DNA from 3 places in the Lentibacillus halophilus genome. Region 2 is predicted to be linked to each of the others. Evidence: predicted binding sites of a transcription regulator. Region 2 holds the regulator's gene; each other region holds the start of a gene.
What was found. Region 2 encodes CtsR, which represses protease genes until heat stress. Its sites were predicted from a motif close to ATGGTCAATAAAGGTCAAACA; they were not measured.

Region 1 (10,319 bases), 480 kb from region 2:
ACGAATGGATGACATATCCGTTTGTTTTTTGGCATGTTCGGTAATAGCCAGTGCCAGTGGGTGAGTGGATTCATTTTCAATCGCTGCCGCGGCTGTCATGATGTCTTCGCGGTTGTCGCCCGGCAGAGTCAAAAATTCTGTGACGACCGGTTTTCCGTTTGTTAGTGTACCGGTCTTATCAAAGGCGACAGTATTCATGTTGCTGAGATTTTCCAAGTGGACGCCACCTTTAAACAAAACCCCCCGTTTGGCGCTGTTGGAAATAGCAGATAACGTTGCAGGCATAATGGATGCAACGAGTGCGCATGGTGATGCTACAACCAATAAAATCATGGCCCGGTAGATGCTTTCAGAAAGCGGCCATCCGAATATGAGCGTTGGTAAAAACATCATGGCTGCCACGACGGCCAGAACGACTTTGACATAAATCCCTTCAAACCGCTCAATAAACAGCTGGGAAGGGGATTTTTCGTCCTGTGCATCCTGGACGAGTTGAATGATTTTTTGGAACAGGGTTTCGCTGGCCGGTTTCGTGATTTGGACCGTGATGGATCCATCAAGTGCCATCGTACCGGCAAAAACGTCATGGTTATTCGTTTTGCTGACAGGCACTGATTCTCCTGATATGGCACTTTCGTCGATGGCAGTGGCCCCTTTGACAATTCTGCCGTCTGCAGGGATTCGTTCGCTAGCACGGACGAAAATGGAATCCCCCGGTTGCAGCTCGGAAACAGGAACCAATTCTTCATTGCCCCCGGTGATACGAACGGCTTCTTCCGGCTGTATTTGCATCAGCGACGATATTTCACGGCTGCTTTTGTTCATCGTATACGTTTCCAGCGCCCCTGACAAAGCAAAGATAAATATAAGAATGGCGCCCTCTGTCCAGTAGCCGATAGCAGCTGCCCCGATAGCCGCAATAATCATTAATAATTCTACATTCAAATCTTTATGATGAATGGTTTCCAGAATGCCTTCCTTCGCTTTCGCATATCCGCCGATGATAAATGCGGATAAGTGAAGCGTAACCCACCATCCATTACTGATATTATTTTCAAGTAGCCATGCAGTTAAAATGAGCAATCCACTGAAAAGGGCTGCTATTATTTCAATATGCTCATGGATGCTTCTCATCTTGTCAGTGATGGCCTGTTGTTGTTTTTTTGGCGTCGATTGCTCGCATCCAAGTGTTTTTGCCTCCATTTTCATCCTCCCCGAGTAATTGATAACAATAGTCAATTTCATTAGACGGATACGATGTTTTAAAATTCATCAGTACAAATACTAAATAACAATTTAAAATAATTATTATTTAATATTAATTTTAATTATAATGTTGTTGTTATTTAAATGTCAATGATTAAGTCATAAATTCCGCTACTGATTAATGCAAAAACTTATCACATTCATACAACAATTCGTAATATTGAAGTGGGCTTGTTGCACTGTTATAATCAAGTTGAATTTTTGAAATATAACAACAGTCGGGGAAGGAGAGCAGAGTTATGTGCGTCAGGAAATGGACTGTCATACTGCTGACAGTCATGTTTGTCTTAAGTGCGTGCGGTAATAATGAGGCAGAGAGCGGAGACAAGGATAAAGAGGGTAAGAAATGGAAGGAAATCCAGGACGCCGATGAAATCGTTGTCGGCACACCGGGCACGTTAGTCGCTTCCTCATACTATGAAGGAGAAGGCAAAAGCAAAGAACAGCTGACAGGGTATGAAGTGGAAGTGATGCGGGAAATCGGCAAAAGGCTGAATTTGGATATTACATTTGAAATCATCGGCTTTGACAGTGTGCTGTCTGCTATCAAGAGTGGACGAATTGATATGGCAGGGATGGGCATTACAGATAAGCGAAAAAAGACATTTAATTTCACGAATCCTATAAAATATTCGTATACGACCATGGTGGTTAGAGACGATAACTACTCCGGCATACATAAACTGGAGGATTTAGAAGGAAAAGTAGCCGGGGGAGCGTCTTCCACCGTTTACAGTCAAATTGCCCGGAAATTCGGCGCAAAGGTGAAAACCTATGGCAATGCACCCAATGAAGCTTACCTCCGGGATGTGAATAATGGTAGAACCGATGTCGTTATTAACGATTATTACCTTTCCAAATTCGGTGTTGCTGCTTTTCCGGAATTCGATATCACGCTGCACCCGGAACTGAAATTTCACCCGACAAGGAAAGGGATCGTTATGAAGGATGGTGCCGATAAACTTCAGGAAAAAGTGAATCAAGCCATAGCGGATATGCGGGGGGATGGGACCCTGACAGAATTGGCCAAAAAATTCTATGACGAAGATGCTTCAAAAAAACCTGAAGGCAATATCCGGGAAATAGAAGGATTGGATTTTTAAACGATGAACGGATTGGATTTTGGCGGTGTTTTTGACGTACAATTGGCATGGGAAAGCCTGCCATTTATACTGCGAGGATTGCCAGCAACAATTGGTATTGCAATGGCCGGGATGGCACTTGGCATGGTTTTGGGACTGTTTCTCGCTTTAGCCCACAGCTCCAGACACATCGTTTTACGGTGGCCGGCACGCCTTTACATTTCGTTTATGCGCGGAACGCCGATTTTAGTGTTTTTGTTTATCCTTTATTTTGGTCTTCCGTATCTTGGAATAGAGTTGGGAGCGATAATGGCGGCATCGCTCGGTTTTGGATTGAACAGTGCTGCCTATATTGCAGAGATTGATCGTTCCTCCTTGAATAGTATTGATGATGGCCAATGGGAGGCAGCGACATCTCTTAATATAGGATACTGGAAAACGTTATGGTTTATTATATTGCCACAAGCTGCCCGAATCGCCATTCCTCCATTGACCAACGTGTTTATGGATTTAATGAAAGCAACGTCACTGGCGGCGGTTATTACGGTTCCGGAGTTGTTTCAACGGACACAGATTGTCGTCGGCAGAGAATTTGATGCCATGACACTGTATATAGTTGTTGCCTTAATTTATTGGCCGATCTGTGTGCTTATATCGTTTGTGCAAGATCGCCTGGAAGCCAAGTATAGCAAGTTTGTTTCGTGAAGGTATGGCGGTCAATACAAAACGTTTTTAGAAAACAAGAATGTCGTGTACGATAAGAAAAAGAGAACATAAAATTGGTTGATAAAGGAGCGAAAACTATGGAACTTTATTCAAAAGACGAGGGTATGCGCATTGATCTTGGTTACGGACAATTGGACATATCCGGTGATGAAACATATGGATTCCGCCCATTTCAGTTGATGGTTGCATCCATTGCCGGGTGCAGTGCGTCCGTTTTCCGTAAGATACTGGATAAACAACGGGTAGACGTTGAGGAACTGGTCATTCAGACTGACGTGGAACGCAACCCGGATGAAGCGGATCGGATCGAGAGAATTGATCTGCACTTTGTTATTAAGGGGCAGCATTTGGATGACGACAAACTGTATAAAAATCTAGCTCTCGCAAGGAAAAACTGCTCCATGGCACGTTCGGTTGAAGATAGCATCACCATCAATGAAACGCTGGAGACCATTGAACTGAGCCGCTGATAATAATGAAGTATAATAGTCATGTGTCCGTAAAAACTACCATTATCATGTCAATCGTCTGAATCCGTGCACAAGGCAATCATTGAGAAAGGGATGAGACACATAATGGGACACATGAAACCATGGACATACGTCATCATGGCATTAACTGTTGTACTTGTATGTCCTATTAGCAGCGCAGCCGAAGAAAAAAATGATGAAACGTCGGAAGAAAAATCGGAAGTCGACGTGCCCAGCCACGTGTTGACCATTTCCAAGGAAAATACACACCCGAACGTGATTGAAGAGCAAAAAGTCGTGGAACCGAGTAGTCTGACAAAAGAATTAATTGAAGACTCGGACGTGACGATTACCAATCCTGACTTGATCAAAATGGTGAATGAAACATCGATCAATCCTTCCCCATTGGCTTTCGGCTATCGGGGAATGGTGTATATCGGTCGGTGGCCGCTGCACTACAAGTCAACAGATACAACTATGAATTGGGAGTACCAGCCCATTAATACGAATGAATTAAACAATCTGAGCGGCGATTCGGAAAAAACATTGCATTATAATCAAAAGGAACAGAAGAAAGTAAACGGCGCCCTGACGAACAAAATAGCCAACCCGCACGATATTAAGAAAATGATGCTGCTGAAGGCGAAAGAAAAGGTGGAGCTTCCGCTGGCTTTTTCCACAGTCATCGGACAAAACACGAAGAAAGATGACCCGTACCGTGTTCCATCGAAAAAATTGGGTAAATTGCAGGCTTATGCACCGGCCGTAAGTGAAAAGGGACAAGTAACATTCGGCGAGGTGTACGTTCAATTGAAAGGGCATGACAAATCGATTGTCGTTAAAAATGTGACCAAGCAGGATATAGGTGCCTGGGTGCCGGTTCAGGATTATATTTCTCTCTCTTTTCAGTTGCAATAAGTATGAAACCCCTCGGGTAACACATCCTGTGGGGTTTTTTCGATTCAAAAATGAAAAAATCGACAGATGGGTTGATTTTGCCACTTCAATACTTTATCATGATAAAGTATTAGAGAAAAGACTGGAGAGGGGAAATACAGATGGCGTGGGTTGTTGTTATAGCCGTATTAGTGCTAACGTTTCTTAGTTTGCTGAGAGTGAATGTCATTATTTCTATTATTATGTCTGCCATAACAGCAGGACTGCTATCCGGGCTTAATGTGATTGACTCGATTGAGTTGATGGTAAACGGTATGGGGGATCAAGCGAAAACAGCCCTAAGTTATATTTTGCTTGGCGCGTTTGCTGTCGCCATTAGTTATACAGGAATTACAACTATATTAGTCAATTTTATCATCAGAGTGTTAACTGGTAAGAAAACGATGATGGTGTTGGCTATCGCTGGAATTGCGTCATTATCACAAAATCTCGTTCCGGTGCACATCGCATTTGTGCCAATTTTAATTCCACCGTTATTAAAACTGTTTGATGAAATGAAAGTGGATCGCCGGGGTGTGGCGACGGCATTGGCGTTTGGGTTGAAAGCGCCCTATGTCATGATTCCATACGGGTTTGGCCTGCTTTTCCATGAAACAATGGTGGAAGGAATGACTGAAAATGGGGTCAATATAACGACTAGCGAAACGGCACTTGCCATGTTGATCCCGGGATCCGGTATGGTCGTTGGTCTCTTAATTGCCATTTTTATTACATATCGAAAAGACCGCGAAGCGATCCCTGGAGCAGGTGGCTCTGAATCGAATGTTGCTGTTCCACAGGCAGAAAATGTCACGTTTAATAGAAAACATGGCTTGACACTGGTGGCCATTGTCGGGGCGCTGGCTGTGCAGATTGTTGTTAAAAATTTAGTTGCTGGCGCACTGACAGGACTGATTCTCATGTTCGTGCTGGTCGCTGTTCCATTCCGAAAAGGTGAGCAAGTCATGGCTGACGGAATTGCCATGATGGGGCAAATCGCTTTTGTTATGTTGGTCGCTGCAGGGTTCGGCAATGTTTTAACTGAGACCGGTGCGGTGGATGCACTTGTGAAAGCGACATCCGGATTTTTGGACGACAACCAGGCGTTAATCGCCATTATATTACTTCTCGTTGGACTGATCGTCACAATTGGTATCGGTTCGTCGTTTGGAACGATTCCGGTTATAGCTGCGCTTTATGTGCCTATCTGTTTGGCAGCCGGATTTTCCACGATGGCAACAGCCGCACTGATTGGCACAGCTGGCGCGCTTGGCGATGCTGGTTCACCCGCTTCGGACAGCACACTCGGACCGACATCGGGTCTAAACGCCGACGGAAAACATCATCACATATGGGATACATGTGTTCCGACATTCATTCATTTTAACATTCCATTAATTCTGTTCGGCTGGGTTGCTGCAATGGTTTTATAGGAAGAATAAAAACGATTGTTTCAGGTGAAAGTAAGGAAAAAGTGAAATGGGGTGCGCTATGCAAAACTGGATGGCTGCGATTATAACCATTATGGTTTTCCTTGCCTTTTCGCCTTATCAACCCGGTGTCCATGCCCAGAGTGGGTATGGATGGGGGTTTAATAAAAATGATGATCATGAACTTCCTGATATCGGAAAATACAAACAGATGCTCGAGGGAAATGATGCGTATTATGCGGATGAATCCGGAGAAAAGAATATATATCTCACGTTTGACAACGGATATGAAGAAGGCTACACCGATGATATTCTTGATGTATTAAACAAACATCATGTCCCAGCAACATTTTTCGTAACCGGACAGTATGTGGACAGTGAGCCGAACCTTGTTAAACGAATGGCGAACGAGGGCCATATTATCGGAAACCATTCTTATCATCACCCGGATTTCACGACTGTCACCAAAAAGACGATGCGCAAGGAACTCGAATCAGTGGAAAAGGAAGTGGCGAACGTTTCCAACCAGGAGGAGATCAAATACTTGCGTCCACCTCAAGGGACGTTCAATGAAAAGACGCTCAAGTGGTCAAACGAACTGGGTTACATTAACATATTTTGGTCATTGGCATTTACAGATTGGGATACCGATGATCAACAAGGATGGAAATACGCGTATGACAAGATTATGGAACAAATACACCCGGGAGCGCTCATCCTTCTTCATACCGTATCGTCGGATAATGCCAAGGCTTTGGATAAACTGATCACCGATTTAAAAAATGAGGGATATCAATTTAGAAGTCTTGATCATTTGGTGTTAAAAACGATGCTTCCACGTCCCATTTATGGTTATTGATTTTTTAAGAGGAAAACCAAAAATGGTCGAATCGATGATCAAACAGAAATGAAGAAATAACAGAGGGGTTGGGACAAAAGACGTTTAGTCAAATAAAAATCCGAACTATGATTCGCAAAAAAATCTGAATCAGTTCGGATTTTTCGTTTAGCGTAGGAAAAAACACGGAGACTCCTGCGGGATGAAAAAGCCTAGATGAGACCCCGCAGTGCGATAAGCACAAAGCAAAGCTTCCATGAGTAGGCTTCGACCTGCGAGGAGCGTAGGCTTCGACGAATAAGCTTGCAACGCGACGAGCACGAGGAGGCTTATCAGCGCCCGCGGCAAAGAAGACACTGTGAAAGCGACCAAAGGAAGCTTGAACAGATGTCGCGCTTGTGCCTGGCAAGGTGAAAGCGCAGTGTTTTTCCGGAGCGGTGACTACGTCTTAACTATATTGTTCGTGTTTAGAAGTGATTTGTTTAATTATGTCCTATCCCCATATCCGCTCTATGTTTTAATTCGCGTGAAGAAAGGGAAACATGAAATACAGCACTTCTCAACATGTAGCAAAATTTTTTTATAAAAAATAAGCAAAACCTCTTGAAAGTCAAAGAAGGTCAGAGTACAATAACAATTGAAAGGTCAAAGAAAGTCAAAGTCAAAGTTTCATATAATGACCTTTATACCATAAGGGAGGAATCAGATATGCAATGTCAAAATTGCGGTATTCGCCCAGCAACAATAAATATGTCTATGCAAATGAATCAACAACGTATGACGATGCATCTATGTGAACAATGCTTTCAGGAGATACAAAATAGTATGATGAGCGGTGACTTTAGTCAAGGTCAGCAAGGAAATAATGCGGCAAACTTCTTCCAGGGCAATGGCAATCAAGGTCAAGGATTCACTGGAACGAAAACGAAACAGCAATCCGGTAACGAGGACAGTCTACTGGAACAAATGGGGAAAAATGTTACCCATGAAGCCAGACAAGGCATGATTGACCCGGTCATCGGGCGCGATAATGAAGTGAAACGTGTGATTGAAACATTGAATCGCCGCAATAAGAACAACCCGGTTCTGATCGGTGAGCCTGGCGTAGGTAAAACCGCTATTGCGGAAGGACTTGCACGACAAATTACCGAGGGCCAAGTTCCAGCCAAATTAATGAACAAAGAAATTTATTTGCTGGATGTGGCATCTCTTGTTGCTAACACGAGCATGCGCGGACAATTTGAAGAACGCATGAAGCAACTCGTTTCAGAATTGCAGGAGCGTGACGATGCTATTGTGTTTGTCGATGAAGTACATCTGCTGGTCGGCGCAGGCACAGCGGAAAGCTCCCAAATGGATGCCGGCAACATTTTGAAACCAGCCCTTGCACGTGGTGATTTGCAGCTGATCGGTGCAACGACATTGAAAGAATATCGTGAAATCGAAAAAGATGCCGCTCTTGAACGTCGCTTTCAACCGGTAATGGTGCACGAACCATCCGAAGACGATACGGTTGCCATCCTTAACGGTATTAAAGATCGTTACGAGCAATTTCATGAGGTGCGCTATTCCGACGAGGCTATCCGTTCATTCGTCATTTTGTCCAAGCGTTACATTCAAGACCGCTATCTGCCGGATAAGGCGATTGACTTGATGGATGAAGTCGGCTCACGATTGAACCTGGACAATGCGGAGAAAGATTCGGACTCCATTCAGAACCGGATGAACGAGATTGTCCGTGAAAAAGAACAAGCAGCAGAACAAGAAGATTATGAACGGGCTGCCCATTTACGTTATCAGGAAATTCAGCTACAGAAACAGCTTGATAAAGCAAAAGACGAACAGCAGGATATCGATGTCGACATTTCTGATATTGAATTGATTGTGGAAGAAAAAACGGGCATCCCGGTCACCAAACTGCAAGCGGATGAACAGAAGAAAATGCGTGATCTGGCAGAACAACTTGGGTCAAAAGTTATCGGTCAGGACGAGGCTGTACAGAAAGTAGCCAAGGCCGTTCGTCGCAGCCGTGCTGGACTGAAATCAGCATACCGTCCTATCGGTTCGTTCCTGTTCGTTGGACCAACCGGTGTCGGAAAAACCGAATTGACCAAAGCTCTTGCTGAGGAACTGTTCGGCACCCGCGACAGCCTTCTCAGACTTGACATGAGTGAGTATATGGAAAAACATGCCGTCTCGAAAATCATTGGTTCGCCACCCGGATATGTAGGACACGAAGAAGCCGGTCAATTAACGGAAAAAGTTCGCCGCAATCCGTACTCCATTATTTTGCTAGATGAAATTGAAAAAGCCCATCCGGACGTACAAAACATGTTCCTGCAAATTATGGAAGACGGACAACTGACCGACTCGCAAGGTCGTACGGTAAGCTTTAAAGAAACCGTGCTTATCATGACAAGCAATGCCGGAACCGGCGAAAAACAAGTGAACGTTGGCTTCAATCGGGATGAGCATGACGCTGTTTCAACAATGGAAAACTTAAGTGCATACTTTAAACCAGAATTTTTGAACAGGTTCGACAGTATCATTCAATTCAACGAACTGGAAGAAGACAGCTTGCTGCATATTGTAGATCTGATGCTTGCCGATCTTGAAAAAACAATCGAAGAAAATAACATCTCCATTACCATCACGGATGAAGCGAAACACGAACTCGTCAACCTTGGCTATGATCGCCGTTTTGGAGCACGTCCATTGCGTCGTGTCATCCAGGATAAAATTGAGGATCAGCTAACAGATTTGATTCTGGAAAACGATGACATCAGTTCTGTTGAAGCATACGTTGATAATGGTGACATTGTTGTTGCGAATAACACCTAATAGGTTACAACATGGAAAGCCGCTGACTCGTTCAGCGGCTTTTTGTATAGCCTGTTTAAAAATCTTATATGACTGCGTTGGTTATATAATACGCAAATCGTGAAAAAATAAACGAAACAGCTATTAAAGGATGCCTCTATCATGCAGCGAAACGTATTCATGATCATTGTTATTATCGTGTCAACGATAACCATACCTATCCCTTTGCACGCACAAGAATCAGATTTGGATGTCCATTTCATTGATGTGGGTCAGGGAGATAGTATACTGATTGAAACGCCATCCGGTAAAAACATTCTCATAGATGGTGGGCGTCCCAAAGCCGGCAAAAAGGTCGTGACCTTCCTAAAGAAACAAGGTGTCGGCAAAATCGACTTAATGGTTGCAACCCACCCGGACATTGATCATATTGGCGGACTGATTACGGTTATGAAAACATTTGAAGTCAAGCGAATGTTGGATATCGGGAAAATAAATTCAACCAAAACCTATGCTAGATACGTCAGCCAAATCATCAGACAGCAAATTCCCATCGAAATTGCCGAACGGGATGATCTTATAAAAGTCGATTCGGAGCTGAAAGTCCGCATTTTAAACAGCCATACCGGATCGAAAACAGCAAATCAATCATCTATTGTTATGAAAATGACATTCGAGGAAACTGACTTTCTGCTTATGAGTGATGTGGAAAAAAAGCAGGAAAAAAAATTAATGAAAAACTATAATCTCG
Region 2 (10,319 bases):
CAAAATATGTTCGGTGCCTATATTATTATGTCCAAGCCGTACTGCTTCTTCCTGGGAAAGCGCCAGCACCTTTTGCGCTCGTTCTGTAAATCGTCCAAACATCATAGCTATGTCTCCTCCTAACTAATTTTCCAGTTTCACACGTTCACGGATAAGCGATGCTCTTAATATATCCCGCTCATTAGGTGTCAGCGATTTTTGAGCATATTGCTGCAGAAATCCCGGCTGTGTAAGTATCATCAGCTCATTGAATATATTCCCTGTGACACCATCAATAATGCCCAAATCGATGCCGAGCCGTACATCAGATATACATGTTGCCGCTTCCTTTGACTCCATGACGCGACTGTATGCCAACAATCCATAAGAACGATAAATCCGGTCTTCCAACCGCTTGCCTGACTGTTCCATAATTCGGTTTCGTGCTTTGCGTTCATGTTCAATAAGCTGCCGGGCGACACTTTGCAAATCCTCAACGATATCTTCTTCTGATTTTCCAAGTGTAATTTGATTGGATATCTGAAAAATATTGCCCGTGGCCTCACTTCCCTCACCATAAATGCCACGCACGACAAGGCCGAGTTGGTTAATCGCCGGTATCATGCGCGTGATCTGTTGGGTCCATGCCAAGGCAGGCAAATGCATCATCACCGAAGCACGCATGCCTGTACCAACATTGGTCGGGCATCCTGTTAAGTAACCGCGCTTTTCATCAAATGCGTAATTAACTTTTTCCTCCAGCCAGTCATCCAACTCAAATACATTACTCAGGGCTTCCGAAAGCTGAAAACCGGGAAAGTACAGCTGCAGACGAAGATGATCCTCTTCGTTTACCATAACCGATACCTGTTCATTTTCAGATATCAGGACAGCGGATGAGTGATCCTGCTCTGCCAAATGAGGGCTGATTAAGTGCTTCTCAACAAGCACGCGTCGCTCCACCGGTGTTAATTGCTGAATAGGTATAAATGAAAACGACGTATAATCCTGAAATGATTGATGTTCATACTCATCCCGGATAAATGAACTGATGCTCTCCAAATCGGATTCATTAGCCAGAATCGGAAACGAATATTGGGCAAAATTACGTGCCAGACGGATTCTGCTGCTTAAGACAATATCACTGTCGGGACCATCTTCGCGCATCCATGGACTGATAGCCTCATTCATAAATTGCTGCAGCGTCATGCATCATCACCCCCCATTTCCTTTTTTAACGCATTGATTTTATCCCGAACCGTTGCAGCATCTTCAAAGGCCTCATTTTTTATTAAACGCTGCAACTCTTCTTTATATGCGTTCATTTGTTTTTTAATACGCATATCGCCGCCTTTTCGGGCGGGAATCTTCCCATGGTGTGCTGTATTTCCACTGTGCACACGACGGAACATAGGGTCCAGGTACTCTTCAAAGGTCTGATAACATTGGGAACAACCAAATTTTCCGAGCTTTTTAAATTTGGACAGCGTCATTTCACATTTGGGACATTGTAGTTCGTTTTTCTGCTGTTTTGGTGTATGCTGCTGATTATCAATCGGTGGGCTGAACAATCCGGACAATAATTGGTGCAGGGAATAACCTTCTTCCGGATAGGTCATATACCCTTTCTCTTTTGCACATACATCACATACATACACTTCTGTTTTGTCACCGTTGATAACCTGCGTATAACGAAGCGTTGCCGGACGCTGTTGGCATTCCTGGCATTCCATGGCATTCCCCCCTCACTTATTCAAATATTTTAATGTCGTCAACATCGATGTCATAATTCGGGCACGGATTTCATCACGCAACGGCAGCTGAAAAGCTAATGTCTCCCGCTCAATGGCACTCAGCATAATTCGAGCCTCGCGTTCGGTGACAAGTTCTTCCTCCAGAAGCCGCTCCATGACGTCATAAGCTGCCTGCTGCGAACAACTTGGCTGGATCATGGCCATAATATCATCAATTAAATCCGCCCAGTCTTGATGCTTAATTCGGATAATGCGGATATAACCACCGCCACCACGCTTACTTTCCACTATATAACCCTTTTCCACAGTAAAGCGTGTTTTAATCACATAATTAATTTGTGACGGAACACATTGAAATCGATCAGCAAGTTCACTGCGCTTAATATCAATAGCATCCTTGCCGGCAGAATCAAGAATTTGTTTTAAATATTCCTCTATGATGTCCGAAATGTTCCGCATAAACCCTCCTCCTCTTACCATATGAGCGAACGTTTATTTGTTTGCTTGCATTTACCTTATTTGACTTTGACTATCTTTGACTATACTTATATTATACGATATACACACTGAGATGCAAGAAAAATCTATTTCTATTGTAGACAAATCGATGAAAAACGAAACATGAAAACCAGTTCATAAATAATACGCTACCCAGACAACATAATATGAATAATTTTTCGCGATATCATGACCCAACATCTTGGAAGGCTATCGGAAAAATATAAAACCTTGTGCCGTACAGACACAAGGTTTTATACCGCACAAACAGATAATAGCTTATACGGCAAACAGAGCAATCCAAATTATTTTCGCTCCGCAGCATGTTTAATATAGTCCAGTTTTGTAATATCCTCAAAAAGAGACGAGCGATCCATTTCCTCACCAGGGTCAACTGTTATAAATATATGGCGTAAATCGTTTTCGGTGCGGCTGATTTCAACCCGCTTCAATACCAATTGATGATGTTCAAAGACACCAATCGCATGATTAAGTTCCAATCCGGGCATAGCAATGATTTCAACGACGTATGATGACTTCCCCTTCTTAAATACCTTCTCAAAATTATTTAAAAATACAAGACTTAATAATATGATGACTGTAGTAAACACGGCGGACGCATACATACCTGCACCAACGACAAGCCCCAGACCTGCAACCGTCCATATAGAAGCGGCTGTTGTAAGCCCGCGTATCGTCATCCCATTGACGATAATCGTTCCAGCTCCGAGGAACCCAATACCACTGATAACATAAGAAGGAATTCGAGCCGGATCAAACCGTATATTATCGTAAGCGTCAATCATCCACTCAAAACCATACAACGAAAGCACCATCATCAAACACGCCCCCACCCCGACCAAGATGTGCGTTCGAAATCCGGCAGAGTGATTTTTCAATTCCCGTTCAAAACCAATTAATCCGGATAAAATTAAGGCAATAACGATACGTATCATAATGGTTACAAAATGATCCCCGACGAGCAAATCCCAATATCCGTCCATGTGACGTCCACGCTCTCCTTCCCTTTATAATCCAATCCGTTCGCATGTTTTTCCTGATATAAGTCTATGCAGAACGTAGATTATCATTAAAATAATGCTGCCTATTGTTTGAATATGGTTGGTATATAAACAGATATGTTCATCATTACTATACGGTCCGGTATCGGTATTCATGTTATCGGTAAATTAAATTCCATTAAATAATGCTCATTTTTTGGCCAATAATTACCGTCTGATTGTTAATACTAATCAGAAATAATAGTCACCTTTGAAATACAAAAATAAAGAGGCTAAACCATCAATCAAATGGTCAGCCTCTTTTTTTGCTATGCCTGGCGGTGTCCTACTCTCGCGGGGGCAAAGCCCCAACTACCATCGGCGCTGGAGAGCTTAACGGCTGTGTTCGGCATGGGAACAGGTGTGTCCTCTCCGCTAATACCGCCAGACCTAAGTTGTGACAATAGACGATGATTGATACCCAAACCCGATGTCATCAAGGACAAGGATTATTATAGCGATTATCGTCGAAAAATGCAAGGGTTTTTTTAATTGCACCCTGAAAACGGAATAAGAACATTAGGCCATTCCAATGTGAATGTGTGGTTAAGTCCTCGATCGATTAGTATCCGTCAGCTTCACGTGTTGCCACGCTTCCACCCCGGACCTATCTACCTCCTCGTCTTGGAGGGATCTTACTCACTGAACGTGATGGGAAGTTTCATCTTGAGGGGGGCTTCATGCTTAGATGCTTTCAGCACTTATCCTGACCACACGTAGCCACCCAGCCGTGCTCCTGGCGGAACAACTGGTGCACCAGCGGTGTGTCCATCCCGGTCCTCTCGTACTAAGGACAGCTCCTCTCAAACTTCCAACGCCCACGACGGATAGGGACCGAACTGTCTCACGACGTTCTGAACCCAGCTCGCGTACCGCTTTAATGGGCGAACAGCCCAACCCTTGGGACCGACTACAGCCCCAGGATGCGATGAGCCGACATCGAGGTGCCAAACCTCCCCGTCGATGTGAACTCTTGGGGGAGATAAGCCTGTTATCCCCGGGGTAGCTTTTATCCGTTGAGCGATGGCCCTTCCATGCGGAACCACCGGATCACTAAGCCCGACTTTCGTCCCTGCTCGACGTGTCAGTCTCGCAGTCAAGCTCCCTTATGCCTTTGCACGCTGTGAATGATTTCCAACCATTCGGAGGGAACCTTTGGGCGCCTCCGTTACCTTTTGGGAGGCGACCGCCCCAGTCAAACTGCCTGCCTGACACTGTCTCCGGACCGGATCACGGCCCTGGGTTAGAATGTTCGTACAGCCGGGGTGGTATCCCACGGATGCCTCCACGTAAGCTGGCGCTCACGCTTCGACGGCTCCCACCTATCCTGTACAAGCTGCACCAACATTCAATATCAAGATGCAGTAAAGCTCCACGGGGTCTTTCCGTCCTGTCGCGGGTAATGCGCATCTTCACGCATAGTATAATTTCACCGGGTCTCTCGTTGAGACAGTGCCCAAGTCGTTGCACCTTTCGTGCGGGTCGGAACTTACCCGACAAGGAATTTCGCTACCTTAGGACCGTTATAGTTACGGCCGCCGTTTACTGGGGCTTCGGTTCAACGCTTCGCGCGCCGAGCGCGCTAACGCATCCCCTTAACCTTCCAGCACCGGGCAGGTGTCAGTCCCTATACATCGCCTTTCGGCTTTGCAGAGACCTGTGTTTTTGGTAAACAGTCGCTTGGGCCTGGTCACTGCGGCTCACGTAAGTGAGCACCCCTTCTCCCGAGGTTACGGGGTCATTTTGCCGAGTTCCTTAACGAGAGGTCTCCCGAACACCTTCGGATACTCTCCGTGCCTACCTGTGTCGGTTTGCGGTACGGGCACCTGTGAACTCACTAGAGGCTTTTCTCGGCAGTGTGAAATCCGGAACTTCGGTACTTGATTTCCCTCCCCGTCACAGCTCAGGATCCGTTGAGCGGATTTGCCTGCCCAACACCCTTGCTGCTTGGACGCACACATCCATCGGTGCGCTTTCCGTATCCTTCTGCGTCCCCCCATCGTTCCAACGCTCACGAGGTGGTACAGGATTATAGACCTGTTAGCCATCGCCTACGCCTTTCGGCCTCGGCTTAGGTCCCGACTTACCCTGAGCGGACGAACCTTCCTCAGGAACCCTTAGGCATTCGGTGAAAGAGATTCTCACTCTTTTTTCGCTACTCATACCGGCATTCTCACTTCCAGACGCTCCACCGGTCCTCACGGTCCGACTTCGCAGCATCCGGAACGCTCTCCTACCATTGTTCGATGAACAATCCGCAGCTTCGGTGATACGTTTAGCCCCGCTACATTATCGGCGCAGCGTCACTCGACCAGTGAGCTATTACGCACTCTTTAAATGATGGCTGCTTCTAAGCCAACATACTGGTTGTCCGGGCAACGCCACATCCTTTTCCACTTAACGTATACTTGGGGACCTTAGCTGGCGGTCTGGGCTGTTTCCCTCTCGACCATGAACCTTATCACCCATGGTCTGACTCCCAAGGTGTTACGTTGCCGGCATTCGGAGTTTGACTGAATTCGGTAACCCGATGAGGGCCCCTCGTTCAATCAGTGCTCTACCTCCGGAACGCATGCCTTGAGGCTAGCCCTAAAGCTATTTCGGAGAGAACCAGCTATCTCCGTGTTCGATTGGCATTTCACCTCTACCCACACCTCATCCCCGCATTTTTCAACATACGTGGGTTCGGGCCTCCTGTCAGTGTTACCTGACCTTCACCCTGGACATGGGTAGATCACACGGTTTCGGGTCTGCGCCCGTATACTTATGCGCCCTGCTTCAGACTCGCTTTCGCTACGGCTCCGTGTTGGCCACTTAACCTTGCATACGAACGCAACTCGCCGGTCCATTCTACAAAAGGTACGCCGTCACCCATTAACGGGCTCCGACTACTTGTAGGCACACGGTTTCAGGGTCTTTTTCACTCCCCTTCCGGGGTGCTTTTCACCTTTCCCTCACGGTACTGGTTCACTATCGGTCACCGGGGAGTATTTAGCCTTGGGAGATGGTCCTCCCAGATTCCGACGGAATTTCTCGTGTTCCGCCGTACTCAGGATCCACTCCGGAGGAAATGGCTTGTCGACTACAGGGCTCTTACCTTCTCCGGCCGGTCATTCCAGACCGTTTCGTCTAAGCCATTTCTTGATGACTCCCATGGAGTGTCCTATCAACCCCGGAAAGCTATCTTTCCGGTTTGGGCTGGTTCCGTTTCGCTCGCCGCTACTCGGGAAATCGCGTTTGCTTTCTTTTCCTCCGGGTACTGAGATGTTTCAGTTCCCCGGGTGTGCCGTGCGCATCCTATGAATTCAGATACGCATGCTGTCCCATTACGGACAGCGGGTTCCCCCATTCGGAAATCCCCGGATCAACGTCTGCTTACGACTCCCCAGGGCATATCGGTGTTGGTCCCGTCCTTCATCGGCTCCCGGTGCCAAGGCATCCACCGTGCGCCCTTGGTCACTTAACCATTGTTTCATTATTAATCATTGAAATGGATGGCTCTTATTCCGTTTTCAAGGTGCAACAACCACCAAAGGTGGCTGATTCATGAGGGTTGCTCCCTCAAAACTGAACCAAACAGCCATGTATGACATCCGTTTTCTCATTCGTCCTTAGAAAGGAGGTGATCCAGCCGCACCTTCCGATACGGCTACCTTGTTACGACTTCACCCCAATCATTGGCCCCACCTTCGGCGGCTGGCTCCAAAATGGTTGCCTCACCGACTTCGGGTGTTGCCAACTCTCGTGGTGTGACGGGCGGTGTGTACAAGGCCCGGGAACGTATTCACCGCGGCATTCTGATCCGCGATTACTAGCGATTCCGGCTTCATACAGGCGAGTTGCAGCCTGCAATCCGAACTGGGAATGGTTTTGTGGGATTGGCTATCACGTCGCCGCTTCGCGTCCCTTTGTTCCATCCATTGTAGCACGTGTGTAGCCCAGGTCATAAGGGGCATGATGATTTGACGTCATCCCCGCCTTCCTCCGGTTTGTCACCGGCAGTCACCTTAGAGTGCCCAACTTAATGCTGGCAACTAAGATTAAGGGTTGCGCTCGTTACGGGACTTAACCCAACATCTCACGACACGAGCTGACGACAACCATGCACCACCTGTCACTCTGTCCCCGAAGGGAACACGGCATCTCTGCCGCTGTCAGAGGATGTCAAGACCTGGTAAGGTTCTTCGCGTTGCTTCGAATTAAACCACATGCTCCACCGCTTGTGCGGGCCCCCGTCAATTCTTTTGAGTTTCAGCCTTGCGGCCGTACTCCCCAGGCGGAGTGCTTAATGCGTTAACTTCAGCACAAAGGGGCGGAAACCCCCTAACACCTAGCACTCAACGTTTACGGCGTGGACTACCAGGGTATCTAATCCTGTTCGCTACCCACGCTTTCGCGCCTCAGCGTCAGTAACAGACCAGAGAGTCGCCTTCGCCACTGGTGTTCCTCCACATCTCTACGCATTTCACCGCTACACGTGGAATTCCACTCTCCTCTTCTGTACTCAAGTCTCCCAGTTTCCAATGACCGCTCGCGGTTGAGCCGCGAGATGTCACATCAGACTTAAAAGACCGCCTGCGCGCCCTTTACGCCCAATAATTCCGGACAACGCTCGCCCCCTACGTATTACCGCGGCTGCTGGCACGTAGTTTGCCGGGGCTTTCTGGTCAGGTACCGTCAAACCATGGCCCTGTTCGAACCACGCCTGTTCTTCCCTGACAACAGAGTTTTACGATCCGAAGACCTTCATCACTCACGCGGCGTTGCTCCGTCAGACTTTCGTCCATTGCGGAAGATTCCCTACTGCTGCCTCCCGTAGGAGTCTGGGCCGTGTCTCAGTCCCAGTGTGGCCGATCACCCTCTCAGGTCGGCTACGCATCGTCGCCTTGGTGAGCTCTTACCTCACCAACTAACTAATGCGCCGCGGGCCCATCCGTAAGTGACAGCACAAAGGCCGTCTTTCAGCCCTCCCCCATGCGGGGAAAGGCATTATCCGGTATTAGCTCACGTTTCCGCAAGTTATCCCGGTCTTTCGGGCAGGTTGCCCACGTGTTACTCACCCGTCCGCCGCTCGTTCCACAGACGCACGCCCCGAAGGGCGATTGTCTGCTTCCCGCGCTCGACTTGCATGTATTAGGCACGCCGCCAGCGTTCGTCCTGAGCCAAGATCAAACTCTCCAAAAAAGTTTGGGATACGACTGACACCGATCAGCCGTTCATTGGCTTCGCTTGTTTTGTGGATTTCAAGGGGTAAGTCATCCAGCTGATATACACATCAGTTTTCCGACTTCCTGCCTCTGACATCCAACTGTCATACTGGCTGTTTTGTTCAGTTTTCAAGGAGCAACTTTATTACATATGGTGGAGCCTAGCGGGATCGAACCGCTGACCTCCTGCGTGCAAAGCAGGCGCTCTCCCGGCTGAGCTAAGGCCCCAAAACTGGTCGGGAAGACAGGATTTGAACCTGCGACCCCATGGTCCCAAACCATGTGCTCTGCCAAGCTGAGCTACTTCCCGTGATATGGTGCGCCCGAGAGGAGTCGAACCCCTAGCCTTCTGATCCGTAGTCAGACGCTCTGTCCAATTGAGCTACGGGCGCCTATGATGCCGAGGGCCGGACTCGAACCGGCACGGTAGTACGACCTACCGCAGGATTTTAAGTCCTGTGCGTCTGCCAATTCCGCCACCCCGGCGCGGTTTTTACTTGGCATTTTTTGGAGCGGAAGACGGGATTCGAACCCGCGACCCCCACCTTGGCAAGGTGGTGTTCTACCACTGAACTACTTCCGCAGACATATTTATGAAATGCGGGCGGAGGGACTTGAACCCTCACGTCGAAAGACACTAGATCCTAAATCTAGCGCGTCTGCCGATTCCGCCACACCCGCATAAAGTGAGCCATGGAGGATTCGAACCTCCGACCCTCTGATTAAAAGTCAGATGCTCTACCAACTGAGCTAATGGCTCAATAGATGGTGCCGGCCAGAGGACTCGAACCCCCAACCTACTGATTACAAGTCAGTTGCTCTGCCAGTTGAGCTAGGCCGGCATGTGATAAATGGTGGAGGATGCAGGGATCGAACCTGCGACCCCTTGCTTGTAAGGCAAGTGCTCTCCCGGCTGAGCTAATCCTCCGTCATAAATGCTATGCCTGGCGGTGTCCTACTCTCGCGGGGGCAAAGCCCCAACTACCATCGGCGCTGGAGAGCTTAACGGCTGTGTTCGGCATGGGAACAGGTGTGTCCTCTCCGCTAATACCGCCAGACCTAAGTTGTGACAATAGACGATGATTGATACCCAAACCCGATGTCATCAAGGACAAGGATTATTATAGCGATTATCGTCGAAAAATGCAAGGGTTTTTTTAATTGCACCCTGAAAACGGAATAAGAACATTAGGCCATTCCAATGTGAATGTGTGGTTAAGTCCTCGATCGATTAGTATCCGTCAGCTTCACGTGTTGCCACGCTTCCACCCCGGACCTATCTACCTCCTCGTCTTGGAGGGATCTTACTCACTGAACGTGATGGGAAGTTTCATCTTGAGGGGGGCTTCATGCTTAGATGCTTTCAGCACTTATCCTGACCACACGTAGCCACCCAGCCGTGCTCCTGGCGGAACAACTGGTGCACCAGCGGTGTGTCCATCCCGGTCCTCTCGTACTAAGGACAGCTCCTCTCAAACTTCCAACGCCCACGACGGATAGGGACCGAACTGTCTCACGACGTTCTGAACCCAGCTCGCGTACCGCTTTAATGGGCGAACAGCCCAACCCTTGGGACCGACTACAGCCCCAGGATGCGATGAGCCGACATCGAGGTGCCAAACCTCCCCGTCGATGTGAACTCTTGGGGGAGATAAGCCTGTTATCCCCGGGGTAGCTTTTATCCGTTGAGCGATGGCCCTTCCATGCGGAACCACCGGATCACTAAGCCCGACTTTCGTCCCTGCTCGACGTGTCAGTCTCGCAGTCAAGCTCCCTTATGCCTTTGCACGCTGTGAATGATTTCCAACCATTCGGAGGGA
Region 3 (10,319 bases), 1.1 Mb from region 2:
TCAGTCAACGCGTTCGTAATGTTTATGCCGAGGAAAATGCCTCTCCCGTTGTCTATGATACAGACCGACTGGTGGATATGGGGCTGGAAATCATTGAGGGTGATATCATCAATCCATCCAAAACGACATTGCGGCATGATACGGAAAAGGTAGCGAATTTGCTTTATTCCATCATTAATTAGATCGAATGGAATTGATGGACAAAGGGAGGTGCCGGGATTGTCATTTGCTTCTGAGATAAAAAAGGAACTGACCGGAATGGAATCGGACATATGCTGTCAATATGCGGAATTCGCAGCACTTGTTCGGATGAATGGTGTTATTTCCATGTCCGGACAGTTTTATACACTTGATGTACAGACGGAAAACGCAGCGATTGCACGGCGCATCTACACACTGATTAAATCGCTGTACCATATTCCGGTTGAACTTCTTGTTCGGAAAAAAATGAAACTGAAAAAAAACAATGTCTATATTGTCCGCATGAAGGAAAAAGCTCGAGATTTGCTGGTGGATATAGGCATATTAAACGAATCCAATACACTTAAGCGAGATATACCCACAGCTTATTTAGAAAAGGATTGCTGCCGCAAATCGTATTTACGTGGGGCATTTTTAGCCGGTGGATCGATTAATAATCCGGAGACGTCGTCGTATCATCTGGAAATTTTCAACGCATATCAGGAACATAATGAGGCCCTAACAGGGTTATTAAATGATTTTCAGCTCCGTGCCCGGCAACTCGAACGAAAAAATGGCTACATTGCCTATTTAAAAGAGGCGGAGAAAATAACCGAGTTTCTCAGCATCATTGGTGCTCACAATGCGTTGTTCAAATTTGAGGATGTCCGTATCGTCCGGGATATGCGTAATTCAGTCAATCGTCTTGTTAATTGCGAAACGGCTAATTTGAACAAAACAATCGGTGCTGCATTCCGGCAAATGGAGAACATTCACTTCATTGAAAGCACTGTCGGACTCGATGCGTTGCCGGAAAAACTTCAGGAAATTGCATCACTCCGGGTGCAACACCAGGATGTATCGTTAAAAGAACTTGGTGAGATGGTGAGCACTGGAAAAATTTCTAAATCCGGTGTCAATCATCGGCTGAAAAAAATCAATGACTTTGCAGAGACATTAAGAGAAAAAGGAAGCAGTTTCCAAAAGTGAATGGATCGTTGGCGTATGCTATAATAATAGTAATAGTAATTGCTATCATCATTTATTTTCAGCAGTTCACGTACTCATTGGCTGCTGTTTTTTTAAACATGCTGTAATCGATTGCAAAAAAGAGGAGGATGAAGGTTTTGGTTGAAGAATCAATAACGGTTGGACTTGATGCTGGGTTGCAGGCACGACCTGCAGCTGAATTTGTTCAAGATGCCAACAGCTATACGTCTCATTTATTTATTGAAAAGGATGGAAAACGGGTGAATGCCAAAAGCATTATGGGGTTAATGAGTCTCGCCATTACATCGGGGGAAACGATCACTCTCATTGCAGATGGTACGGATGAAGAGGAGGCCATGCAAAGGCTGATGGCATTTGTCTCAAATATGTGATCCTGGTGTTGATGTCCAACGTTGGTTCCATCAGGCAAAGTAAAGGGCTGCACGGTAATCCATGCAGCCCGGATGTTTCATGCTGTTCAGCTTTCATTCGTGTTTCGTTCGAGCACCTTATCAATCAAGCCGTATTCTTTGGACGCTTCAGCTGACATGAAATTATCGCGGTCTGTATCCCGTTCAACAACTTCCATTGGCTGGCCTGTGCGCTCAGATAGGATTCGGTTCATTTTTTCGCGCATTTCGATAATACGGCGTGCATGGATCTCAATATCCGATGCCTGACCTTGCGTACCGCCGAGTGGCTGGTGAATCATAACTTCACTGTTCGGCAGGGCAAACCGTTTGCCTTTTTCACCGGCTGCCAGCAAAAACGCGCCCATGGATGCGGCCATTCCGGTGCAGATGGTGGACACGTCCGATTTAATAAACTGCATGGTGTCATAAATAGCCATGCCGGAAGTGATTGAGCCGCCCGGTGAATTAATGTAAAGGGAGATGTCCTTATCAGGATCTTCCGCTTCCAAAAAGAGAAGCTGTGCGACAATGGAGTTGGCGACATTATCGTCGATGCCGCTTCCAAGCATAATGATACGGTCTTTCAGAAGGCGTGAGTAAATATCATAGGCACGTTCTCCGCGGTTTGTTTGTTCAATAACTGTTGGTATCAGATTCATACGTTTTTCCTCCTTGTTTCTCAAATTCATCCATGTAACTTACATGTTTATCATACCTAATAGGTCAAAAAAGGTCAAATGAAAAGAAGTCTATCCCCGTTAAAAAATTCACCAAAAACATCATTCCCTGTAAATACGAAAATAAACCTGTAACTGAAGACGTATGTATTTTTGGATTAGGTTACCGTACTGCGATCGTACCTCAATGGTGCCTGTTGTTTCAAGCTGTTTGCAGGGTACCAAAGCATTAATGATGGTGGGGCATCATATGTCAACGACCGTAAATAACGATTGAGTCATATAAATCATAAAAAACACTTGTAAAAACAAGCTCAAAGCGTTACAATATTCATTGTGTCGAAATCACATAAACATGCGCTCGTAGCTCAGTTGGACAGAGCACTGGTTTCCGGTACCAGGGGTCGGGGGTTCAAGTCCTCCCGGGCGCACTACCTAATAAAAAGCAAGGATCCCATTCATGCGGGCGCCTTGCTTTTTTATTTATTTTTAAGTGATTTTAACGCTATACCCAAATTCCTATTACCATCAACAGGCCGAATGCCCAGTGGTGCCATGCTGCCCATTTCATGCCGGAACGTTCATCCGTTCTTTCCGCATGGCTCCGGAATGACCAAAGCAGTTTGATGGCCAGCGGGGTTGCGCACAGGACGATGGTTGAAGATACAGGCAGAAAACCGGCTGTCATCAAGATAATGACCGTTACATATGGAAGAACCAACACCACCATCAGTAAACGGACAGCTCTTGCACGACCAAGAATCGTTGCAAGTGTTCGGCGGAATGGGCCGTCTTTTTCAATATCCCGTATATTATTGGTGAGAATCATGGATGCAATCAGCCAGGCAAATGGTAATGATATGGCGATAATCGGCACATCCATCCGATTGCCTTGAACAACATAGCTTAAAATCGTAACAACCGGTCCGAGAAAGGTAAAGGCGACCGTTTCCCCGAGTCCAATGGAACATAAGGGGCGGGGACCTGCGGAATATAGATAGCCAAACAGTATTCCTGCCATACCGACCGGGAGAATCCACCATGTGCTTTGGGTGGCGAGCCAACCACCAATGCTCATCGCTATCACGAGCATGGCAACACCTATATATAATACAGCATGATGGGAAGGGCCTTTCGCGTGAACGATGTCGGTCGTCCATTTTGGTTTGTCCTGCCCATGCAAAAAGTCATAGTAATCGTTAAATAGGTTGGTTGCCGACTGAACAAGCAAAGCGGCTGCGAGCATAGCCAGAAATAGATCTGGCTGTATCGTCCCATTGGCTGCAGCGATACCGGTTCCCGCAAGTATGGGTGTTACTGTTCCGGTCAGGGTCATTGGACGTAAAAGCTGGAGCCATGATGCACGGTAATAATAGATTGGCTGATTATCATTCACAGCGGAAGACATCATAGGATCAACCCCCTTTATTATAGAAAAACCATTAATACAATCAGAGTGACAAACCCAGCTACTTCAACGGATTCAAGCAAAGCAGCTTTTGCTAATGCCCTGAACAGTGGCGTTGTGTCGCCGTTATCCGCTGCTTCCCATAAAGCGGCATCCGACAATACGCCGATGGAATATCGGAATCCAATCCACACACCCCAAAACAGTGTCAGGATACCGACAACAAGCGCCATCATCCATATAGTTCCAAAATAGGTGTGCCAAATGTCGTTCCAACGGCTGATCGGACCGAAAACGGTGCCGAGTAGGATCCCAGTTGCAATCACCCCACCTCCTGCTCCTGTTAATAATGAATGGGACCATTGCATGAGAGCGAGCAGAAAACGGCGTTGATCCGTGTAAGCTTCTTTTCGAATGGCGGGAACAACGCCCCATCCGATAAAGAACACGCCGCCGACCCACGTGATAGCTAATAGTATATGAAGAAACACGATGATCTGACGGATATCCCAAAGCATGTTGACCACCCGCTTTTATTTGTCTACTATTATTGTATTCCTGTCTGGTTGGATTTGGTGTGATATATGTCACGAATGACTGAGTGGGGACACGTGCGTTTTTGTCAATTTTGTGGCATACTGAACGTAATCAGGATAGATGGGGGAGGTAGTATGCGGCCGACAATCGTTCAGGAACAGAAATTACAGCTGAAAATGAATCAGTCGCTTATCCAATCTATCCAGCTTCTGCAATTAACAGGGATGGAAGTCGTTGAATACATTCAAGAAATGGCGAAAGAAAATCCTTTAATTGACGATATTAGTTATGATGATGACCTGAGAAGCTTCACACAAGCCGGAGACACACAGCCAGCCATCGGGGAAATCAATCAGGCGGAAACGTCGATGCATGAGCAGTTGAAACATCAGCTGTACACCATTGATGTCCCCGATGATTTGCGCTCGGCTGTTTTGTATGGCATCGATTCGCTGAATGACGATGGCTATTTGGAAATGGATATGGACACATGGGCTGAAGCGTGTTCGATTCCTATCTTGCAGGCAGAAGAAGCTTTGCGGTGGGTGCAGTCGCTCGAACCGGCAGGTATAGGTGCGCGCTCGCTCAAGGAATGCATTCTCTTGCAGATGGGTGAGGAATGGTCGTTTCTGGAGGAACTGCTGGAGGACCATCTGGAATGGCTGGCTGATGAGGACATATCAGCGATAAGCTCCCATTTTCGATTAACGGAAGCGGAGGCTGAGAGCGTCCTGCGGCACATTCAAGCCTGTCATCCCAAGCCTGGCCATCTTTTATCAGCCCAAAAAACGGAACATATCATTCCGGAAGCGCACATCTATGAAGACGATGGGACATGGTATGTGTCATTTTATAAATGGCATGCACCGACGATTGAAATCAGTGACGCATATAAAGACTTCCGGCCGGATGATGCGGATGCCAGAAAGTTTTTGAAAGAGAAGCACGAACAGCTTCAATGGTTGCAACAAGCTGTCCAGTTTCGCGGAAACACGTTGGAACGGGTAATTAAGACGATTGTCCGGAAACAGCAGCGTTACTTTTCGCATGGTGCCATGATGATGCAACCATTAACACTTAAGGATCTTGCTGAGGCATTGGATATGCATGTTTCCACCATAAGCCGGGCCATTATGAATAAATACATCCAGACGAAACAAGGCGTCATACCGTTGAAGTTTTTCCTGCAGTCCGGTGTTAAACAAACCAATGGGCAACAAACAGCATCGTTTGTAATTAAACAATTAATCGGTGAACTCATTAACGGCGAAAATAAGCAAAAACCGCTTTCTGATCAGACGATTAAGGAACGGCTGTACGAGGAATTCGGAATCACAGTGGCGCGGCGCACCGTTGTGAAATATCGGGAACAACTGGGCCTGCCGTCATCAACAAAACGAAAATAAGGAGAATCCCGAATGCGACGCATCCTGTTTTACACGAAAGCCCACTGCCCATTATGCGATGAAGTGGAAGCCATACTGGATCTATTGCAACGCGTCCATCCATTCGACGTAGAGGTGAGAGACATTGAAACGTGTGATGAATGGTTGGAAGCGTATCAGATGGTCATTCCTGTCGTGGAAATAGAAGGGCGGACATTTGCATACGAAGCCATCAGTTATGACGTGCTCGATCACGTTTTGCAGGAATCAACGGCCAACTGATGCAAAACGTTTGTATAAAGCAGATGGTATGGTAAAATAATGGGGAAACATCACTTTTCTCTTTTTTTGATCTGCGTGGGATGGTTTTTATTGGTCCGGGACGAAATATGTCCAAATGAGGAGTTTTTATATGAAAGAAATCATGGATTTGCAGAAAAAATTATACCCTGATTTGCTGGACGTTATGCAGCAGCGCTACGTTATTTTGCAGAACATTGAACTCCTGGAGCCGATTGGAAGACGGGCGCTTGCCGAAAATACCAACGACACGGAACGGCATATTCGCGGGGAATTGGATGTCCTGTCCAAACAAGGCTTGGTGACCGTTACATCAAAAGGAATGCAACTGACCAAAGAGGGAAAAATAGTGATTAATCAACTCGCGTCCTTCATGCATGAAGCGATGGGGCTGGATACCTTTGAAAAACAGCTGGAGGAAACATTACAGCTGGAGAGGGTTGTCATTGTTCCGGGAAATAGCGATGAACAGGCGTGGGTTAAACAGGAAATGGGCAAAGCGTGTGTCTCGTATTTACAGGATAACAAACGCTCCCATGAGACCATTGCTGTTACAGGTGGAACGACCATGGCGGCTGTAGCTGATATGATGGCACCGTTAAGCGGGGAAGTGGATTGTTTATTTGTCCCTGCACGGGGTGGTATCGGAGAAAAGGAAGAACATCAAGCCAACACCATTGCTGCGAAGATGGCACGACAGGCGCATGGGAATTACCGTTTGCTGTATGTCCCGGACCCATTAAGTGAAACGTCGTACCGGACCATGATTGAAGAACCCGCTGTTCAAGACGTACTGCATTTGATGTATGAAGCGGATGTTGTTCTGCATGGTATCGGTGATGCACTGACCATGGCTGAACGTCGTAAGACACCGGAGGATATTCTGCAAAAGCTCCGGGACGGACATGCTGTCAGTGAAGCGTTCGGTTATTACTTCAATGCATTCGGTGAGATTGTTCATCATGTCCGGACCATAGGCATCCATTTGGATGATTTATCCGAAAATAGCAAACGCGTGATCACGGTAGCCGGGGGAGAATCCAAGGCACAAGCGATCGAGTCGTATTTCAAGCAGGGGAAAAGTGATTTGTTGATTACGGATGAAGCGGCTGCTGAAGCGATTTTAGAGGGATGATTATCTCCCTTTGAATATAGTATGGCATTATGATATAGGAGGAATAGATATGGCACTAAAAATAGGTATTAATGGATTCGGGCGTATCGGACGTAACGTATTCCGTCAGGCTTTTAAAAATGACGAGGTGGACGTGGTTGCTGTTAATGACTTGACGGATGCCAACATGCTTGCACATTTGCTGCAGTATGATACGGTTCATGGTATGCTGGACGAGGACGTCATGGTAAAAGGGGAAAACATTGTGGTCGGCGGCAAAGAAGTGAAGGTACTTTCCGAACGCGATCCTGCCAACCTTGGCTGGGGGGATCTTGGTGTGGACATCGTCATTGAATCCACCGGCCGTTTCACCCAGCGTGAGGATGCGAAGAAACATCTTGATGCAGGGGCGAAAAAGGTGATTCTTTCGGCACCGGGCAAACAGGAAGATCTTACTATGGTCATGGGAGTCAATGAAAACGACTATGATCCGTCTGAGCACTATATCGTTTCCAATGCGTCGTGTACAACCAATTGCTTAGCGCCACTCGTTAAAGTATTGCACGATCATTTCGGTGTGCAGCGCGGTTTGATGACAACGGTACATTCGTATACCAATGACCAGCAAATTCTCGACTTGCCGCATAAAGATTATCGACGGGCCCGTGCGGCAGCGCAGAACAGCATTCCAACGACAACAGGCGCGGCAAAAGCCGTTGAAAAAGTGCTTCCTGATCTAAAAGGGAAATTAAATGGAATGGCGGTGCGTGTGCCGACACCGGATGGATCGTTGACGGACTTTGTTGCCGATCTTGATCAGAATGTAAGCAGGGAAGACATCAATAAGGCGTTTGAAGCCGCATCAAAAGGGGAAATGGAAGGCATTGTTGGCTATACGGAAGCACCGCTCGTGTCCAGTGACATTATCGGTAATACCCATTCATCTCTTTTCGATGCCCAATCAACCATGGTTCTTGAAGATAACATGATCAAAGTCGTATCATGGTATGACAATGAAATGGCTTATTCCGCGCGTTGTGTGGACATGGCTGTCTATATCGGCAAGCAGGAATTATAAGGAGCATAGGGGAGGAACATCCTCCTCTTTTTTTCAGTGTAATGGCGGGCGCCTGTTGCCTGTTTAGAACGGCAACGGTCACCTATACTTACATAATTGGTATGATCAGGGAGGTAGTTGCATGAATAAAAAAACGCTTTACGATCTTGATGTTGAAGGCAAAAACGTGTTTTGCCGGGTTGATTTCAACGTGCCGATGAGTGATGGCGAGGTGACGGATGACACACGTATCAAAGCCGCATTGCCGACCATCAACTTTTTATCAGATAAGGGCGCGGTTGTCATCCTGGCCAGTCATCTCGGCCGCCCGAAAGGAGACGTATCGGATGAACTGCGGCTTGATCCGGTTGCGGAACGATTGAGCAACTTAATCGGAAAGAATGTCGTTAAGACGGATGCCGTATATGGCCAGGAAGTAAATGAAGCCATTTCACAAGTCGGCAATGGTGAGATTATTTTAATAGAAAATGTCCGTTTTGAACCTGGCGAAGAAAAAAACGACCCGGAACTAATTGATGCATTTGCGGCTATGGCTGATGTGTATGTCAATGATGCTTTCGGTGCAGCTCACCGTGCGCACGCATCAACGACCGGTGTTGCGGAGAAGTTGCCTGCTGCGGCTGGATTTCTTATGGATAAAGAACTCGACGTCTTGGGAAAAGCACTGGAAAATCCCGATCGGCCCTTTACCGCGATCATTGGCGGTGCGAAAGTGAAAGACAAAATCAATGTTATCGATCATCTGCTTGATAAAGTGGACAACTTAATTATCGGCGGCGGGCTTGCCTATACATTTGTTAAAGCGCAAGGTTACGATATTGGTAATTCACTGCTTGAAGAGGATAAATTGGATCTTGCCCGTGAATTTATGCAAAAAGCGGAAGAAAAAGGGGTCCGATTTGTGATACCGGAGGACGCGGTCGTTGCGGACGATTTTTCCGAAACAGCCCATACCAAAGAGGTGGCCATCACACATATTCCCGACGATTGGGAAGCGCTTGATATCGGACCAGCAACAAGCCGAACCTATGACGACATTATCAAAGAATCGGCATTGGTCATCTGGAACGGACCCATGGGCGTCTTTGAATACGACGCATTTGCCGGCGGAACAAAAGCCGTTGCCGAGAGCCTTGCCCGCACGGAAGGCTATACAGTGATCGGCGGCGGAGACTCAGCAGCGGCCGTTGAAAAATTCGGATTTGCCGATGACATGGACCATATATCAACAGGTGGAGGCGCGTCGCTTGAATTTATGGAAGGAAGGGTCCTTCCAGGTGTCCAGGCGCTGGACGACGCGTGATAAAATAAACGATAGTGAGGTGAGAAACATGCGGAAAACGATAATAGCCGGAAATTGGAAAATGAACAAATTGGCGGCTGATGCCGATCAGTTTGCCGAAGACGTGGTGGGTAAACTGCCGAATGATGACAGCGTTGAGGCCATTGTGTGTGCGCCATTTCCTTTTTTGTCGTCCCTTGTAAAAACAGCTGACAACAGCAAGCTGCACATCAGTGCTCAGACGATGCATTTTGAAGAGAATGGCGCGTTTACCGGTGAAGTCAGCCCAGCCATGCTAGCGGATCTTGGTGTCACCCATGTCGTCATCGGACATTCCGAACGTCGCGAGCATTTCGGGGAGACCGATGAAACGGTTAATAAAAAGGTGCACGCCGCTTTTGCCCATAACTTAACGCCTATCATTTGTGTCGGGGAGACGCTTGAACAGCGCGAATCCAATGAGACGAACGCTCATATCGATGCCCAGGTCCGCAAAGCGCTTGACGGATTACAGAAGGATCAGATTGAAACCGCGATTATTGCCTATGAGCCAATTTGGGCGATCGGTACAGGCAAAACAGCATCCAGTGACGAAGCTAATGACGTATGCGCTCATATCCGGCATGTTGTTGAAAATATGACAGACGAAACGGTTGCCTCGCAGATGGTTATTCAATATGGCGGCAGTGTGAAGCCGGCCAACATTGATGACTTGCTGGGACAATCTGATATTGATGGTGCATTGGTTGGCGGTGCCAGTCTTGACCCGGATTCATTCCTGCAAATGGTGGAGGCAGGGACCAAATGACACATCGAAATCTTGCCGCGTTAATTATACTTGATGGCTTTGGACTGCGTGATGAGGAAAAAGGCAATGCGGTCAAACAGGCACATACGCCGAATTTCGACCGTTTGTGGGACCAATACCCGCACAATCAGATGAAGGCAAGCGGAG

Region 1: a site for CtsR is predicted at 7,390-7,410, ahead of ACZ5Q7_RS07225 (ATP-dependent Clp protease ATP-binding subunit). Genes of this name have one in related genera too.
Region 3: a site for CtsR is predicted at 2,303-2,323, ahead of clpP (ATP-dependent Clp endopeptidase proteolytic subunit ClpP). Genes of this name have one in related genera too.

Annotation. Positions count from the first base shown of each region.
Region 1 is NZ_AP043750.1:1,482,124-1,492,442, forward strand. Features, by position in the region: gene ACZ5Q7_RS07190 (heavy metal translocating P-type ATPase) at 1-1,209, opposite strand, end outside; gene ACZ5Q7_RS07195 (transporter substrate-binding domain-containing protein) at 1,506-2,369, shown strand; gene ACZ5Q7_RS07200 (amino acid ABC transporter permease) at 2,373-3,053, shown strand; gene ACZ5Q7_RS07205 (OsmC family protein) at 3,152-3,544, shown strand; gene ACZ5Q7_RS07210 (YfkD family protein) at 3,659-4,462, shown strand; gene ACZ5Q7_RS07215 (Na+/H+ antiporter family protein) at 4,603-5,913, shown strand; gene pdaA (delta-lactam-biosynthetic de-N-acetylase) at 5,972-6,769, shown strand; gene ACZ5Q7_RS07225 (ATP-dependent Clp protease ATP-binding subunit) at 7,457-9,589, shown strand; gene ACZ5Q7_RS07230 (ComEC/Rec2 family competence protein) at 9,731-10,319, shown strand, end outside.
Region 2 is NZ_AP043750.1:1,003,388-1,013,706, reverse strand. Features, by position in the region: gene clpC (ATP-dependent protease ATP-binding subunit ClpC) at 1-105, opposite strand, end outside; gene ACZ5Q7_RS04725 (protein arginine kinase) at 124-1,188, opposite strand; gene ACZ5Q7_RS04720 (UvrB/UvrC motif-containing protein) at 1,185-1,712, opposite strand; gene ACZ5Q7_RS04715 (CtsR family transcriptional regulator) at 1,725-2,192, opposite strand; gene ACZ5Q7_RS04710 (MgtC/SapB family protein) at 2,537-3,235, opposite strand; rRNA gene rrf (5S ribosomal RNA) at 3,566-3,681, opposite strand; rRNA gene ACZ5Q7_RS04700 (23S ribosomal RNA) at 3,835-6,758, opposite strand; rRNA gene ACZ5Q7_RS04695 (16S ribosomal RNA) at 6,908-8,476, opposite strand; tRNA gene ACZ5Q7_RS04690 (tRNA-Ala) at 8,652-8,727, opposite strand; tRNA gene ACZ5Q7_RS04685 (tRNA-Pro) at 8,733-8,809, opposite strand; tRNA gene ACZ5Q7_RS04680 (tRNA-Arg) at 8,815-8,891, opposite strand; tRNA gene ACZ5Q7_RS04675 (tRNA-Leu) at 8,898-8,985, opposite strand; tRNA gene ACZ5Q7_RS04670 (tRNA-Gly) at 9,008-9,082, opposite strand; tRNA gene ACZ5Q7_RS04665 (tRNA-Leu) at 9,099-9,180, opposite strand; tRNA gene ACZ5Q7_RS04660 (tRNA-Lys) at 9,187-9,259, opposite strand; tRNA gene ACZ5Q7_RS04655 (tRNA-Thr) at 9,266-9,341, opposite strand; tRNA gene ACZ5Q7_RS04650 (tRNA-Val) at 9,352-9,427, opposite strand; rRNA gene rrf (5S ribosomal RNA) at 9,442-9,557, opposite strand; rRNA gene ACZ5Q7_RS04640 (23S ribosomal RNA) at 9,711-10,319, opposite strand, start outside.
Region 3 is NZ_AP043750.1:2,868,784-2,879,102, reverse strand. Features, by position in the region: gene ACZ5Q7_RS14205 (gluconeogenesis factor YvcK family protein) at 1-182, shown strand, start outside; gene whiA (DNA-binding protein WhiA) at 220-1,170, shown strand; gene ACZ5Q7_RS14195 (HPr family phosphocarrier protein) at 1,308-1,562, shown strand; gene clpP (ATP-dependent Clp endopeptidase proteolytic subunit ClpP) at 1,649-2,242, opposite strand; tRNA gene ACZ5Q7_RS14185 (tRNA-Arg) at 2,618-2,691, shown strand; gene ACZ5Q7_RS14180 (prenyltransferase) at 2,766-3,671, opposite strand; gene ACZ5Q7_RS14175 (hypothetical protein) at 3,689-4,186, opposite strand; gene rpoN (RNA polymerase factor sigma-54) at 4,340-5,611, shown strand; gene ACZ5Q7_RS14165 (glutaredoxin family protein) at 5,624-5,872, shown strand; gene ACZ5Q7_RS14160 (sugar-binding transcriptional regulator) at 6,003-7,025, shown strand; gene gap (type I glyceraldehyde-3-phosphate dehydrogenase) at 7,075-8,082, shown strand; gene ACZ5Q7_RS14150 (phosphoglycerate kinase) at 8,204-9,385, shown strand; gene tpiA (triose-phosphate isomerase) at 9,414-10,172, shown strand; gene gpmI (2,3-bisphosphoglycerate-independent phosphoglycerate mutase) at 10,169-10,319, shown strand, end outside.